Regions from separate parts of the Caballeronia sp. INML2 genome, predicted to be linked through region 1. Evidence: riboswitches for the same ligand, from Rfam matches in the RefSeq annotation. Region 1 holds a riboswitch; the other holds the start of a gene.
The links. Region 1 has a riboswitch for glycine ahead of gcvT (glycine cleavage system aminomethyltransferase GcvT). Riboswitches for the same ligand answer to the same signal wherever they lie in the genome.
Positions count from the first base shown of each region.

Region 2: another riboswitch for glycine. It lies ahead of NCT32_RS29315 (D-amino acid dehydrogenase); the one in region 1 lies ahead of gcvT (glycine cleavage system aminomethyltransferase GcvT).

Region 1 covers NZ_JALQDH010000040.1:19,040-26,044, reverse strand. The annotation lists gene NCT32_RS13480 (UvrD-helicase domain-containing protein) at 1-1,097, opposite strand, end outside; gene NCT32_RS13475 (oxidoreductase) at 1,243-2,289, shown strand; glycine riboswitch at 2,372-2,474, shown strand; glycine riboswitch at 2,485-2,616, shown strand; gene gcvT (glycine cleavage system aminomethyltransferase GcvT) at 2,733-3,857, shown strand; gene gcvH (glycine cleavage system protein GcvH) at 3,919-4,299, shown strand; gene gcvP (aminomethyl-transferring glycine dehydrogenase) at 4,353-7,005, shown strand, end outside.
Region 2 covers NZ_JALQDH010000085.1:23,389-30,393, reverse strand. The annotation lists gene NCT32_RS29325 (aspartate aminotransferase family protein) at 1-64, shown strand, start outside; gene NCT32_RS29320 (VOC family protein) at 128-607, opposite strand; gene NCT32_RS29315 (D-amino acid dehydrogenase) at 647-1,921, opposite strand; glycine riboswitch at 1,987-2,091, opposite strand; glycine riboswitch at 2,102-2,175, opposite strand; gene NCT32_RS29310 (cation:proton antiporter) at 2,296-3,549, shown strand; gene NCT32_RS29305 (LuxR C-terminal-related transcriptional regulator) at 3,606-4,424, shown strand; gene NCT32_RS29300 (MFS transporter) at 4,565-5,920, shown strand; gene NCT32_RS29295 (FAD-dependent oxidoreductase) at 5,942-7,005, shown strand, end outside.

The DNA.
Region 1 (7,005 bases):
GCCTGAAAATTGCCGCGATAAAGAATCGCGTAGTCGCGGAACTGCGTGCGCCGCTCGAACTTGTGCGCCGATAGCCGGAACACGACGGATTCCGCCTCGTGCTCCTCGTCGTTGCAGCCGGTGACGGTGATCGTGTCGCCCATGCCGTGCTCGGACCACAGTTTCTTTTCGAACAGCTTCGGATTGTTCGCGATGACATTGTTCGCCGCCGTCAGGATGCGCACCGTCGAGCGATAGTTCTGCTCCAGCTTGACGACGTGCAGCTTCGCAAAATCCTTGCCGAGCTGCGCGAGGTTTTCGAGCGTTGCGCCGCGCCAGCCGTAGATGGCCTGATCGTCGTCGCCGACCGCCGTGAACGCCGCGCGCGGGCCGGCGAGCTGCTTCAGCAATTCGTACTGACAGGCGTTGGTGTCCTGATACTCGTCGATCAGCAGATAACGCAGGCGGTTCTGCCACTTGTCGCGCACCTGCTCGTTCTCGGCGAAAAGCTGCGCGGGACGCAGGATCAGATCGTCGAAATCGAGCGCCTGATACGCGTGCAGCGTCGCCGCATAGCTGCGATACACGATCGCTGCCTGGTGCTCGTCGTCGTTGCTCGCGAGCACGGACGCCTGATCCGGCGACACCATCGCGTTCTTCCACAGCGAGATGATCGACTGGATCTTGCGGATCAGCCCCTTGTCGGTCGTGCCGAGTTGTTCCTGGACCATGCCGAAACAGTCGTCCGAATCCATGATCGAGAACTGCGGCTTCAGCCCGACGTGCTCCGCTTCCTGCCGCATGATCTGCACGCCGAGCGAGTGGAAGGTGCAGATCGTCAATTGATTGACGGGAATCTTGCGGCCTTCCTTGCCGGGCGTCGTGAGCGTCTTGCCTTCGAGCAGCTTCGCGGTGCGCTCGCGCATTTCGAGCGCGGCCTTGTTCGTGAACGTGAGCGCGGCGATGTGCTTCGGCTCGAAGCCGCGTCCTTCGATCAGATGCGCGATCTTCTGTGTGATCACGCGCGTCTTGCCGCTGCCCGCGCCGGCGAGCACGAGACAGGGACCATCGAGATAGCGCACGGCTTCGCTTTGCGCGGCGTTGAGACCAGCGGACATCGTATTGGGCTTCTGGAGTTCGGGGCGCGCTTGCTGAAACCCGCGCGCGGAGGAGAGCGCGATGTTAACACGATAGCGGCGGCGCGGTTCCGGCCCTCGTTCGTGCCACAATATCCGATCGAATTTACGACAGGACGATGCCCGCATGAGCACAGCACTGAAAGTCGGCGTGATGGGCTACGGCCTCGCCGGCGCGACATTTCACGCACCCGTCATCGAGCACTGCGGCCGGGCGGAAGTGACGGCCATCGCGACGAGCCAGGCCGAACGCGCGACGGCGGATTATCCGAACGCGCGGATCGTCGCGGACTTCGAGGCGCTGCTCGCCGTCGACGGGCTCGAATGTGTCGTCGTGGCGACGCCGAACGACACGCACTTCGATCTCGCGCATCGCGCGTTGTCGGCGGGCAAGCATGTGGTCGTCGACAAGCCGGTCACGCTTTCCGCGCGCGACGCACGCACGCTCGCCGATCTCGCCGCGCAAGGCGGTCTCGTGTTCGCGCCGTTTCACAACCGCCGCTGGGACGGCGACTTCATGACGGTGCGCGCGCTCGTCGAAAGCGGGCGGCTCGGGCGCATCACGCATTACGAATCGCATTTCGACCGTTTTCGCCCGAAAGTGCCGCAGCGCTGGCGCGAGGAAGCCGAGCGCGGCGGCGGCCTGCTGTTCGATCTGGGGCCGCATCTGATCGATCAGGCGCTGACGCTCTTCGGCGCGCCGCAGACGGTGACGGCGTTCGTGAAGGCGCATCGCGATCACGCGCACGCGCCGGATTACGTGCATCTCGTGCTCGGTTACGACGACAAGGAAGTGATCCTGCACGCCAGCGCGCTCGCGGCGCTGGAACCGCCACGTTTCGCGATCCACGGCACGCGGGGCAGCTATGTGAAAAACGGGCTCGATACGCAGGAAGACCAGTTGCGTTCCGGCATGCGGCCCGGCAATCCGGAGTTTGCGAAGAATCCGCCGGGCGTGCTGCGCGAAGTCGATGGCGATCTCGACCTGCGCCATGAATTCGCCACGAAGGACGGCGCGTATATCGAGTTTTATCGCGCGCTGGCGGCGTCGATTCAGGACGGCAAGCCGTTTCCCATTTCGCCGCAGGACGCGGTCGATACGATGACGATCATCGAACTGGCGATTCAGAGTGACCGGGAAGGGCGGCGCGTGCCGTTTCGGCAACTCGACTGAACATCGTTCAGCGGACGTGTTCGGTGTCCATCGAACGCGCCCGAATCCGTTTGACAAGCCCTATTCGGTCGCGTAAATTCTGCCGCACGCGTCGGGAGAGCGCGTGGTTTCGTTCATGCAGCGAAGACCGCGCCGCCGAAGGGGCATACCCGCAAACTCTCAGGCAAAAGGACCGACGGCGTCGAGGAATTCGTTTCCTCGCACTCTGGAGAGCGGCAGCGGCTTCCTCATGAAGCCAGTTGCCCACCGAAGGGGCGCGCGATGAACCGCAGCACGACCGTGCACGGTTCGCGCAATCTCTCAGGTACCGAGGACAGAGGGGTCACGCATCGCATCCGCTACGGGGCATGAGCCTTGCGCGCTGCTTTCGGCAGCACGAAAAGGCATCGGCCGGGCGAAATGTGCGCGGCGTGGCCTTTTTTGTTTCGCGAACCGAGGCCCCGATGACCGAACTTCAACACACGCCCCTGCACGCCGCCCACCTCGCGCTGAACGCGCGCATGGTCGATTTCGGCGGCTGGGACATGCCCGTCAACTACGGTTCGCAGATCGACGAGCATCGCGCCGTGCGCACCGACGCCGGCATGTTCGACGTGTCGCATATGCGCGTCGTCGATTTCGAGGGCGACGCCGTCCGCGAATTCTTCAGGTACGCCATCGCCAATAACGTCGACAAGCTCACGACGCCCGGCCGTGCGCTCTACTCGTGCCTGCTCAACGGCAACGGCGGCGTGATCGACGATCTGATCGTCTACTACTTTTCCGAAACGAGTTTCCGCGTGGTCGTGAACGCGGGGACGGCGGAAAAGGACATCGCCTGGTTCGGCCAGTTGAATGCCGAAGGCGAATTCAATCTTTCCATCACGCCGCGCCGCGATCTCGCGATCATCGCCGTTCAGGGCCCGACCGCGCGCGAAAAGACCTGGCAAGTGCTGCCGGACACGCGCGCGCAAACTCAGGACATCAAGCCATTCAACGCGGCCGTTTTCCCGTCGACGCAATATGGCGAGCTGATGCTCGCGCGCACCGGCTATACCGGCGAGGACGGCTTCGAGATCGTCGTTCCGGCGACACAAGTCGAAGCGTTGTGGAACGCGCTCGCCGCCGTGGGCGTGAAGCCCGCCGGCCTCGGTGCGCGCGACACGCTGCGTCTCGAAGCCGGCATGAACCTGTACGGTCAGGACATGGACGAGACGGTTTCGCCGCTCGACGCCGGCCTCGCATGGACCGTCGATCTGAAAACGCAGCGCGATTTCGTTGGCCGCAGCGCGCTCGAGGCGCACGGCTCCAAGGCCAATTTCGTCGGGCTCGTGCTGATCAAGGAAAACGGCAAGGCGGGCGGCGTGCTGCGCGCCCATCAGAAAGTCGTCACGCCGCACGGCGACGGCGAGATCACGAGCGGCACCTTTTCGCCGTCGATGCAGGAATCCATCGCCTTCGCGCGCGTGCCGGCGGCTGTCGCCGTCGGAGACACGGTGCAGGTCGTCATCCGCGACAAGCAACTTCCGGCGCGCGTGGTAAAACTTCCGTTCGTGCGCAACGGCAAGGTTCTCGTCGAGCTGTCGTAACGCCGTCGCGCCCGTTTCCTCGAATCAAGAACCTCACGAAAGCACACGCAAGGAGCATCCAATGAGCATCCCGGCCGATCTGAAATACACCGAATCGCACGAATGGGTCCGCACCGAATCCGATGGCACGCTGACCGTCGGCATCACCGATCACGCGCAGGAAGCGCTCGGTGACATCGTCTTCGTCGAGTTGCCCGCGGCGGGCAAGACCGTGACCGCGGGCGATGCGATCGCCGTCATCGAATCGGTGAAAGCGGCATCGGACATCTACGCGCCGGTCTCGGGCGAAATCGTCGCATCGAACGACGCGCTCACGTCGGCGCCCGATCAGGTGAACGGCGCGCCGTACGAAAGCTGGCTCTTCAAGATCAAGCCGGCGGGCGACGCCGGCCTGGACAAGCTGCTCGACGCCGAAGGCTACGGCAAGTCGATCGGCGAATAACTCATCTCAATGACGATTGCGGCTCAACGGTGAGCCGCATCGCAGGAACTCACATGAAGCTCGAACACCCGGATCGCCTGATGAACCGCACTTCCCTGTCACTCGCCGCGCTCGAATGCCACGACGCATTCGTCGAGCGGCACATCGGCCCCGATGAAGCGGACCAGCGCGCGATGCTCGAAGCGCTCGGTTTCGCGTCGCGCGCGGCCTTCATCGACGCGGTGATTCCTGAATCGATCCGCCGCAACGAAACGCTGCCGCTCGGTGCGTTCACGCAGCCGAAGAGCGAAGCGGAAGCGCTCGCGTCGCTGCGCCGGCTGGCGGACGAGAATCTGGTGTTTCGAACCTACATCGGCCAGGGTTACTACGGCACGCACACGCCGGCGGTGATCCTGCGCAACGTGCTCGAAAATCCGGCGTGGTACACGGCTTACACGCCGTATCAGCCGGAGATTTCGCAAGGCCGTCTGGAGGCGCTGCTCAATTTCCAGCAGATGGTGATGGACCTGACCGGCCTCGCGATGGCGAACGCCTCGCTGCTCGACGAAGCCACGGCCGCAGCCGAAGCGATGACGCTCCTGCAGCGCGTCGGCAAGCCGAAATCGAACGTGTTCTACGTCGCCGATGACGTGCTGCCGCAGACCATCGAAGTGGTGAAGACGCGCGCGAAGCCCGCGGGCATCGAAGTGAAGGTCGGCCCGGCCGCGGATGCTGCGAGCGCGAACGCGTTCGGCGTGCTGCTGCAATACCCCGGCGCGAATGGCGATGTGCGCGACTATCGCGCGCTCGCGGAAGCAATCCACGCGGCGGGCGGCCATGTCGTCGCGGCGGCGGATCTGCTCGCGCTGACGCTCATCACGCCGCCGGGCGAATGGGGCGCGGATGTCGCAATCGGCAATACGCAGCGTTTCGGCGTGCCGGTCGGCTTCGGCGGGCCGCATGCGGCGTACATGGCCGTGCGCGACGAATTCAAGCGCCAGATGCCGGGGCGTCTCGTCGGCGTGACCGTCGATGCGCAAGGCAATTCCGCGCTGCGCCTCGCGCTGCAAACGCGTGAACAGCACATTCGCCGCGAAAAGGCGACGTCGAACGTCTGCACGGCGCAAGCGCTGCTCGCGATCATGGCCAGCATGTATGCCGTCTATCATGGCCCGCGCGGCCTGAAGACGATCGCGTTGCGCGTGAACCGCGTGGCGTCCATTTTTGCGGCCGGCGTGAAGAAGCTCGGCTATGCAATCGCCAACGACACGTTCTTCGACACGATCACGATCGACAGCGGCGCGAGCACGACCGCGCTGCATCAGGCTGCGTACGCCGCGCATATCAACCTGCGCCACGTGAGCGCGACGCAAGTCGGCGTATCGCTCGATGAAACCACCACGCGCGACGACCTGCTCAAGCTCTTCGCGCTGTTCGCCGAAGTCGCGGGCAAGACCGAAACGTTCGATATCGACGCGCTCGATCAGGCCGCAGCCGATCCGCTGCCGGCGCAACTGCATCGCACGAGCGCGTACCTCACGCATCCGGTCTTCAATCGCCACCACTCCGAACACGAAATGCTGCGCTATCTGCGCAGCCTCGCCGACAAGGATCTCGCGCTCGACCGCACGATGATCCCGCTCGGCTCCTGCACGATGAAGCTCAACGCGACATCCGAAATGCTGCCCGTCACGTGGCCCGAGTTCGCGCAGATTCACCCGTTTGCGCCCGCCGAGCAAACGGTCGGCTATCGCACGATGATCGATCAGCTCGAACAGATGCTCGTCGCGTGCACGGGTTACGCGGCTGTTTCGCTGCAGCCGAACGCCGGCTCACAAGGCGAATACGCGGGGCTGCTCATCATCCACGCGTATCACGAATCGCGCGGCGAAGGGCATCGCAATGTGTGCCTGATTCCGGCGTCCGCGCACGGCACGAATCCGGCGTCGGCGCAGATGGCGGGCATGCAGGTCGTCGTCGTTGCGTGCGATTCGAACGGCAACGTCGATATCGAAGATCTGAAGGCGAAGGCCGAAAAGCATTCCGCGAATCTCGCGGCGATCATGATCACGTATCCGTCGACGCACGGCGTATTCGAGCGCAACGTCCGCGAGATTTGCGACATCGTGCATTCGCACGGCGGCCAGGTGTATGTCGACGGCGCGAACATGAACGCCATGGTCGGCCTGTGCGCGCCTGGCCAGTTCGGCGGCGACGTGTCGCACCTGAACCTGCACAAGACGTTCTGCATTCCGCACGGCGGCGGCGGGCCGGGTGTCGGTCCGGTTGCAGTCGGCGCGCATCTGGCGAAGTTCCTGCCGAATCAGGCATCCACGGGTTACAAGCGCGACGACGCGGGCATCGGCGCGGTGTCGTCGGCGCCTTACGGCTCGGCCGCGATCCTGCCGATCTCGTGGATGTACATCGCGATGATGGGCGCGCAAGGTCTCACTGCCGCCACCGAAAGCGCGATCCTCGCGGCGAACTATGTCGCCAAGCGTCTCGCGCCGCACTATCCGGTGCTGTACAGCGGCGCGGGCGGACTCGTTGCGCACGAGTGCATTCTCGACGTTCGGCCGATCAAGGAATCGAGCGGCATCTCGGTGGAAGACGTGGCGAAGCGCCTGATCGACTACGGCTTCCACGCGCCGACGATGAGCTTCCCCGTGCCCGGCACGCTCATGGTCGAGCCGACGGAATCGGAATCGAAGGAAGAGCTCGACCGCT
Region 2 (7,005 bases), on a different contig from region 1:
GAGCGAGGAAGAGATCGATCTCGGGATTGATTTGCTCGGCAAGGCTATCGAGCGTTCGCTGTAGGTCTTGCCGGATCCCGGCGAAAGCCCGATTAACAAAAGCTCCAAGCACGCCCTGGACGTAGCGTCAACGATGCGCGCCCGCCGCCGCGCGCTCGATCACGGCGATGTCGATCTTCTTCATCGTCATCATCGCGTCCATCGCGCGTCGCGCGGCTTCGCGATCGGGGCCGCTGAAAATCTCGAGCATCCGCTTCGGCGTGATCTGCCATGAAAAACCCCAGCGATCCTTGCACCAGCCGCACCGACTTTCCTCGCCCCCATTGCCGACGATCGCGTTCCAGTAGCGATCGGTCTCTTCCGCGCTGCCGGTATGCACCATGAAGCTCACCGCTTCGTTCGGCTTGAAGTTTGGGCCGCCGTTCAGTCCGAGGAAGCGCTGGCCGAGCACGGTGAACTCGACGGTCAACTCCGGCCCCTGCCCCACGCCCGGCTTCGCGGACGCATGGCCCGCGCCGACGCGGCTATCGGGAAAGGTGGCGGCGTAGAACTCCGCCGCTTCACGGGCATTACCGTCGAACCAAAGGCAATTGACGAGTTCGGCCATTTCGCGCTCCTTCGGACAGTGAACAGTGCGCCGACGATATCACGCCGGCGTATCCATCCTCACCCGCGACGACGCGCCAACGTGCACGCGCTTCGAAGGCAAACGCTGCAACACCGCCTCCGCAACGATCTCCGCCGTCGCGGCCGACAAGGTCCAGCCGAGATGCCCGTGCCCGGTGTTATAGAACACGCCCGGACGCCTGCCCTGCCCGACATTCGGCAACATGCCGGGCAGCATCGGGCGCAGGCCGCTCCACGAAATCACGCGCGCGGTCGACACATCGGGGAAATGGCGCCGCGTCCATTCGACGAGCGGCGCGATGCGGTCCGCGCGGATATCGCGATTGAAGCCGTTCAGCTCCGCCGTGCCCGCGACGCGGAAACGGTCCGCGCCGAGCCGGCTCGTGACGATTTTCGCGCGGTCGTCGAGCAGGCTGACCCACGGCGCGCGATCGCGGCTCTTCGCATCGTCGAGCCAGACGGTGATCGAATAGCCCTTGACCGGATAGACGTTGAGATGATCGCCCGCCATCGATGCAAACGCCCGGCTGCCCACGCCCGCGCAGATCACGATGCCATCGAACTGGAGCGCCTGCGCCTCGCCCGCATGCTCGACGGTCAGCGTGAGCCGCCCCGCCTGTTCGTCGATGGATGTCACCGACGTGTCGTAGCGGAACTCGACGCCGTGCCGCGCGCATGCATCGGCGAGTCCGCGCGTGAACTTGTGGATGTCGCCAGTGGAATCCGACGGCGTGAAGAAGCCGCCATGAAACGAGCCGCGCAAGGCCGGTTCGATCGATGCGATCTCTTCCGGCGCGACCGGGTGACAGTCGAGGCCCGCGTCGCGCAGGATTTCATTGACCCTCGATGCGGCGTCGAACTCCTTGCGGGTCGCGTAGAAATGCAGAATGCCGCGCCGTTCGAAATCGAAATCGATGTTCTCGTCCCGCGCGATGCGAAACAGATGCTCGCGCGCCGCAATCGCAAGGCGCACCGTCTCGGCGGTATTCGCACGATAGTTCGGAATCTGACGCAGGAACTCGCCGATCCAGCTGTACTTGTGCCAGCCCGGCCGCGGATTCATCAGGAGGGGCGCGTCGCGCGTGAACATCCACTTGAGCCCTTTCAGCACGGTGGAACGGCTATTCCACACTTCGGCGTTGCTCGCCGAGAGCTGACCGCCATTGGCGAAGGACGTTTCCATCGCCGCATAGCGATGACGCTCGAGAACGGTGACGCGAAAGCCGCGCTGCGCAAGGGCGTAAGCGGTCGTGACGCCGGTGATCCCGGCGCCGATGATGGCGATTCGTGACATGACATGATCCAGATTGATTGAGCATCGCCGGCCTTGGCCACATGCCGCAGCCGGCACCGATGCCCCATCTGTCCATGTACCTGAGAGTTTCGCCCGCGGGCCGCCCGACATTCGCGTCGGCAGCCGGGGCTCCCCTTCGGTGGGCGCGTTCAGGCGCCGCTCTCCAGATGTTCCGGCGCGCACGGTCCTTTTGCCTGAGAGTTTCCGGGGCGGTTGCTCCGTCGGCGTCGTCGCGGGGGACGAGCTCTTCCGTGGCGCGTTGTCGAACTTTTCGACAATACCGGTACAAAACTGACGTGGCAAGCCCCCGTCACGTTGACAGACCGCCGCGCTCGCCGTCAGACTCCCGTCGTTCGTTCTTTCGCAGCTCAAAAATGCCGTCTTCCCAATTGTCCGTCTACTTTTTCGCGCAGGCCGCGGTGATCGTGCTCGCGAGCCAGCTTGTCGGCAGGCTTGCGCAGCGCGTCGGCCAGCCGCAAGTGGTCGGTGAAATGATCGCGGGCGTGCTGCTCGGGCCGTCGCTCTTCGGAATGCTTCTCCCGCACTGGCAGCAGGCGCTCTTTCCCAAGCCGACGATGGGCATGCTCTACGTCGCAGCGCAGCTCGGCGTCGGGCTCTACATGTTCCTCGTCGGCACGGAGTTTCGCGCGGACCATTTCCGCGCCCGCGCAAGAAGCGCGATGAGCGTGTCGCTTGCCGGCATCGTGGCGCCGTTCGCGCTCGCGTTTGCGCTCACGCCGTGGCTGCACACGATCCCCGGTCTCTTCGCGGAGAAGGTGCGGCTCTACGAGGCGTCGCTCTTCCTCGGCGCGGCGATCGCGATCACCGCGTTTCCGATGCTCGCGCGCATCATCCACGAACGGGGGCTTGCCGGCACATCGCTCGGCACGCTCGCGCTGACCGCGGGCGCATTCGACGACGCCGCCGCGTGGTGCATCCTCGCGATCGTGCTCGCGAGCTTCGGCGGCTCGTGGATGGGCGCCTACGCGGCGATCGGCGGCGGCGCGGCCTTCGCGCTCTTCATGATCTTCGCCGGCGGGAAGCTGCTGCGCCGGCTCGCGGCCGGATTGAATCCGCACACACCGCTGCCCACGAGCGTGCTCGCCACCGTCATGGTGCTGTTCTCGCTCTGCGCATTCGCGATGGACGCAATCGGCATCCATGCCGTGTTCGGCGGCTTCCTGCTCGGCGTGGCGCTGCCGCGCGGCCCGCTGACGGAAAAGCTGCGCGACATGCTGCAGCCCTTCGTCGTCGTGTTTCTGTTGCCGATGTTCTTCACCTACTCGGGCCTCAACACGCGGCTCGACATGCTGATGGACCCGGCTATCATGCTTGCGGCCGTCGTCATCCTGCTCGCGTCGTTCGGCGGCAAGGGCATCGCATGCTGGGCGGCCGCGCGCGCCAATGGCGAGCCTTCCGGCGACGCAATGGCGATCGGCGCGCTGATGAATGCGCGCGGTTTGATGGAACTGATCATCATCAACATCGGACTCGCGGCGGGCGTGATCCTGCCCGGACTGTTTTCGATCCTCGTGCTGATGGCCGTGCTCAGCACGCTGATGGCCACGCCGCTCTTCAACTGGATCGTGCGCCGCAATGCGGCGCTGCGCTCGGCTATCGCGCGCTAGCGGGCGGGAGCGCGGGCTTAGAATAGCGGGACCCCACGTATCTCGTTCAGCCCATCATGCGCTCCTGGCGACTCGACCGCGTCTCATCGAACGGGCAGCTCGATCTCAGCCGCGCCACCGGGCTCGTGTCGTCGATCGGCAGCGAGGATTCCAACGCGCTCGCCGCCGAAGTGCTGAAGCTGCTCGGCGACGTCGCCTCGATTTCGCAGTGCACGATCTTCGCGTATGAATTCGGCAACCGGCCGCGCACGGTGTCGGTGGCGGATCATCGCGGCGGGCGTTTCCTGCGCGATGTCGCCGACACCTACGCGCGCCATTTCTACGCGCTCGACGGCAATCAGAAGATCGTTTCCTCGGCGCGCAACGACAAGCCCGGCTCCATGCTCGTGCTCCATCGGCAGACGAGCGAGGACATCGCGCACGAGGCGTATCGCGCGGCGTGCTATCACCAGCCGAACGTGTCGGACCGCGTGTCGCTGCTCGTGCAGCCGAGCGCGGATCTGTGGCTCTCCGTGAACCTGTATCGCGACACGCGCTTCGGCAACTACCATCCGCGCGAGATCGCGTTGATCGAAGCGATGGCGCCGCTCATCGCGCACGCGGCGAAACATCATTACGCGATCTGCGGGCAGCGCGACATGCCGATCTCGCATCTGATGCTCGCGCGCGTGCGCGGCCTGTGCCCGGAGCTGTCGAAGCGCGAACTCGACGTGCTGACCGGCGTGCTCGAAGGCCGCACCGCGCAGGAAATCGGCGATGCGATGGGCATCAAGGCGACGAGCGTCGTCACATATCAGAAGCGTGCATACCGCAGGCTCGGCATTTCGAGCCAGCGGCAACTGTTCGCGCTGTGCATCGGGCCGGGCAAGGTCTGACGATTCCCCTGCGTAAGTGTTTTCCCCGGGCCGCTGACGGCCTCGCGCTGTACCCAAATTGAGGACAAGCGGCACGATTGCGCGCTTCATACTCCGACGCATCAGATGTCCGACAGAGCGACACGACCGGAGACGACAGCATGGAAACCACGAGCGCAAGCGGCGCATTGAACGCGACGCAACGCACATCGAACCCGCACACGCAGGAGCCGCCCGTCATCGCGAAAGTTTCGCGGCATCTGCTGTGGTTCCTTTTCGTGCTGTTCTTCTTTTCGTTTCTGGACCGCATCAACATCGGCTTCGCCGGCCTGACGATGATGAAGGACCTCGGCCTCACCAGCACGCAATTCGGCCTTGCGACGACGCTCTTTTATGTCGCGTACATCGCGTGCGGCATTCCGAGCAACATCGTGCTCGCGCGTATCGGCGCGCGCCGCTGGATCGGCACGATCATGGTCGCGTGTGGCCTCGCGTCGACGGCCACGATGTTCGCGACGAGCCCCGCGTCGCTCTATGTATTGCGCGTGCTGGTCGGCGTGACGGAGGCGGGTTTCCTGCCCGGCATCCTGCTCTATCTCACGTACTGGTTTCCCGGCGCATACCGTGCGCGCGCCAATGCGCTTTTCATGATCGCGATGCCCGTGACCGCGGCCGTCGGCTCGGCGCTTTCAGGCTTCATTCTCGGGCTCGACGGCACGCTCGGCCTGAAGGGCTGGCAGTGGCTCTTTCTGCTGGAAGGCTTGCCGTCGGCAGTGCTCGGCCTCGTCGTCTATCGCTATCTCGACGACAACCCCGGCAACGCGCGCTGGCTCGATACCGACGAAAAGCGCGCGCTTGCCGACACGCTCGCATCTGACCATTCCGGCGACGCGAGCGCACCGGCGCGGCATGCACGCGGCACGAGCATCGTGGCGGAACTGCTTTCGCCGACCGTGGTGAAATTCGCGATCGCGTACTTCTGCCTCGTGAACACGCTCGCGATGGTCGCCGTATGGACGCCGCTCATCGTCAAGAGCTTCAGCGCCGATGCGAGCAATCGCACGATCGGCCTCCTCGCGGCGATTCCGCAGGTCTGCACGATCGTCGCGATGATCGTCTGGGGCCGCCGCTCGGATCGCAAGCAGGAGCGCAAATGGCACCTGATGCTGCCGATGCTCTTCTCCGCCGCGGGCTGGCTCTGCACCGCATGCTCGACGAACCCCGCGCTGCGCATGCTTGGCGTATGCCTCGCGTCGGCGGGCTCATACACGGCGATGTCGATCTTCTGGACCACGCCCGATCACGCACTGAGCTTCAGGGCGCGTGCTATCGGCATCGCGGTCATCAATGCGACGGGCAACATCAGCTCGGCGCTCAATCCGCTGATTGTCGGCTGGCTGAAGGACGCGACGCACAGCTTCACGTCGGGGTTGATCTATTCGGCGGTTTTGCTCGCAATCGGCGCGGTCATCGTCATGATGTTGCCGATCAGGCAAAACGCAGCGCAAGCCGTTTGAGGAACACGCAAGGAGCACTCGATGAACAAGCCATTCAAGCCGTATCCGTTCACGGCGAAAAAGTATGCGGCGCGCGTTCCGGCGCTGGAACAAGGCGTCGAAGTGAAGCGTCATGACGTGACGATCGTCGGCGGCGGTCCGGTCGGACTCGCGGTCGCGCTTGGGCTCGCGAATCATGGCGTGCGCTCGGTGCTGATCGAAGCAGACGATTCGGTCTGTCACGGCAGCCGCGCGATCTGCATCTCGCGGCGCAGCCTGGAAATCATCGAACGCCTGGGCGCGCTCGGCGGCTTTCTGAAAACGGGCCTGCCGTGGACGGGCGGCCGAAGCTTCTATCGCGACACGGAAGTGCTGCATTTCACGATGCCGCAGGACGAAAACCAGAAGCTGCCGCCAATGGTCAATCTCGCGCAGTATCACATCGAACAGTTTCTGCTCGATGCCGCCGAGAAGCGCGCCGACCTCATCGATATTCGCTGGCAAACGCGCGTGAAATCGATCGACGCGCGCGACGATGGCGCGACGCTGCAACTCACGACACCCGAAGGCGATTACGCGCTCGAAACCGGCTGGGTCGTCGCGAGCGACGGCGGCCGCAGCACGATACGCGAAGCGCTCGGTCTTCAGCTCGAAGGAACGAGCTACGAAGGGCGTTATGTGATCGTCGATATCGAACTGGAGAGCGAGCGGCCGACAGAGCGGCTCGCGTACTTCGATCCATCGTCGAATCCGGGCTCGACCGTGCTCGTGCACAAACAGCCCGACAACGTATGGCGCATCGACTATCAATTACGCGACGGCGAGGATGCCGACGAAGCCGTGAAGCCCGATAACGTCATGCCGCGCGTGCAAAGCCTGCTCGACATGATGGGCGAAACGGGCGCCTGGTCGCCGATCTGGATCACGATCTACAAGGCCAATGCGTTGACGCTCGAACGCTATCGCCACCGGCGCGTGATGTTCGCGGGCGATGCCGCGCATCTCGTGCCGATCTTCGGCGTGCGTGGCGCGAACTCCGGTATCGACGATGCCGACAACATCGCGTGGAAACTCGCGTTCGTCGTGAAGGGACTTGCCTCCGATAC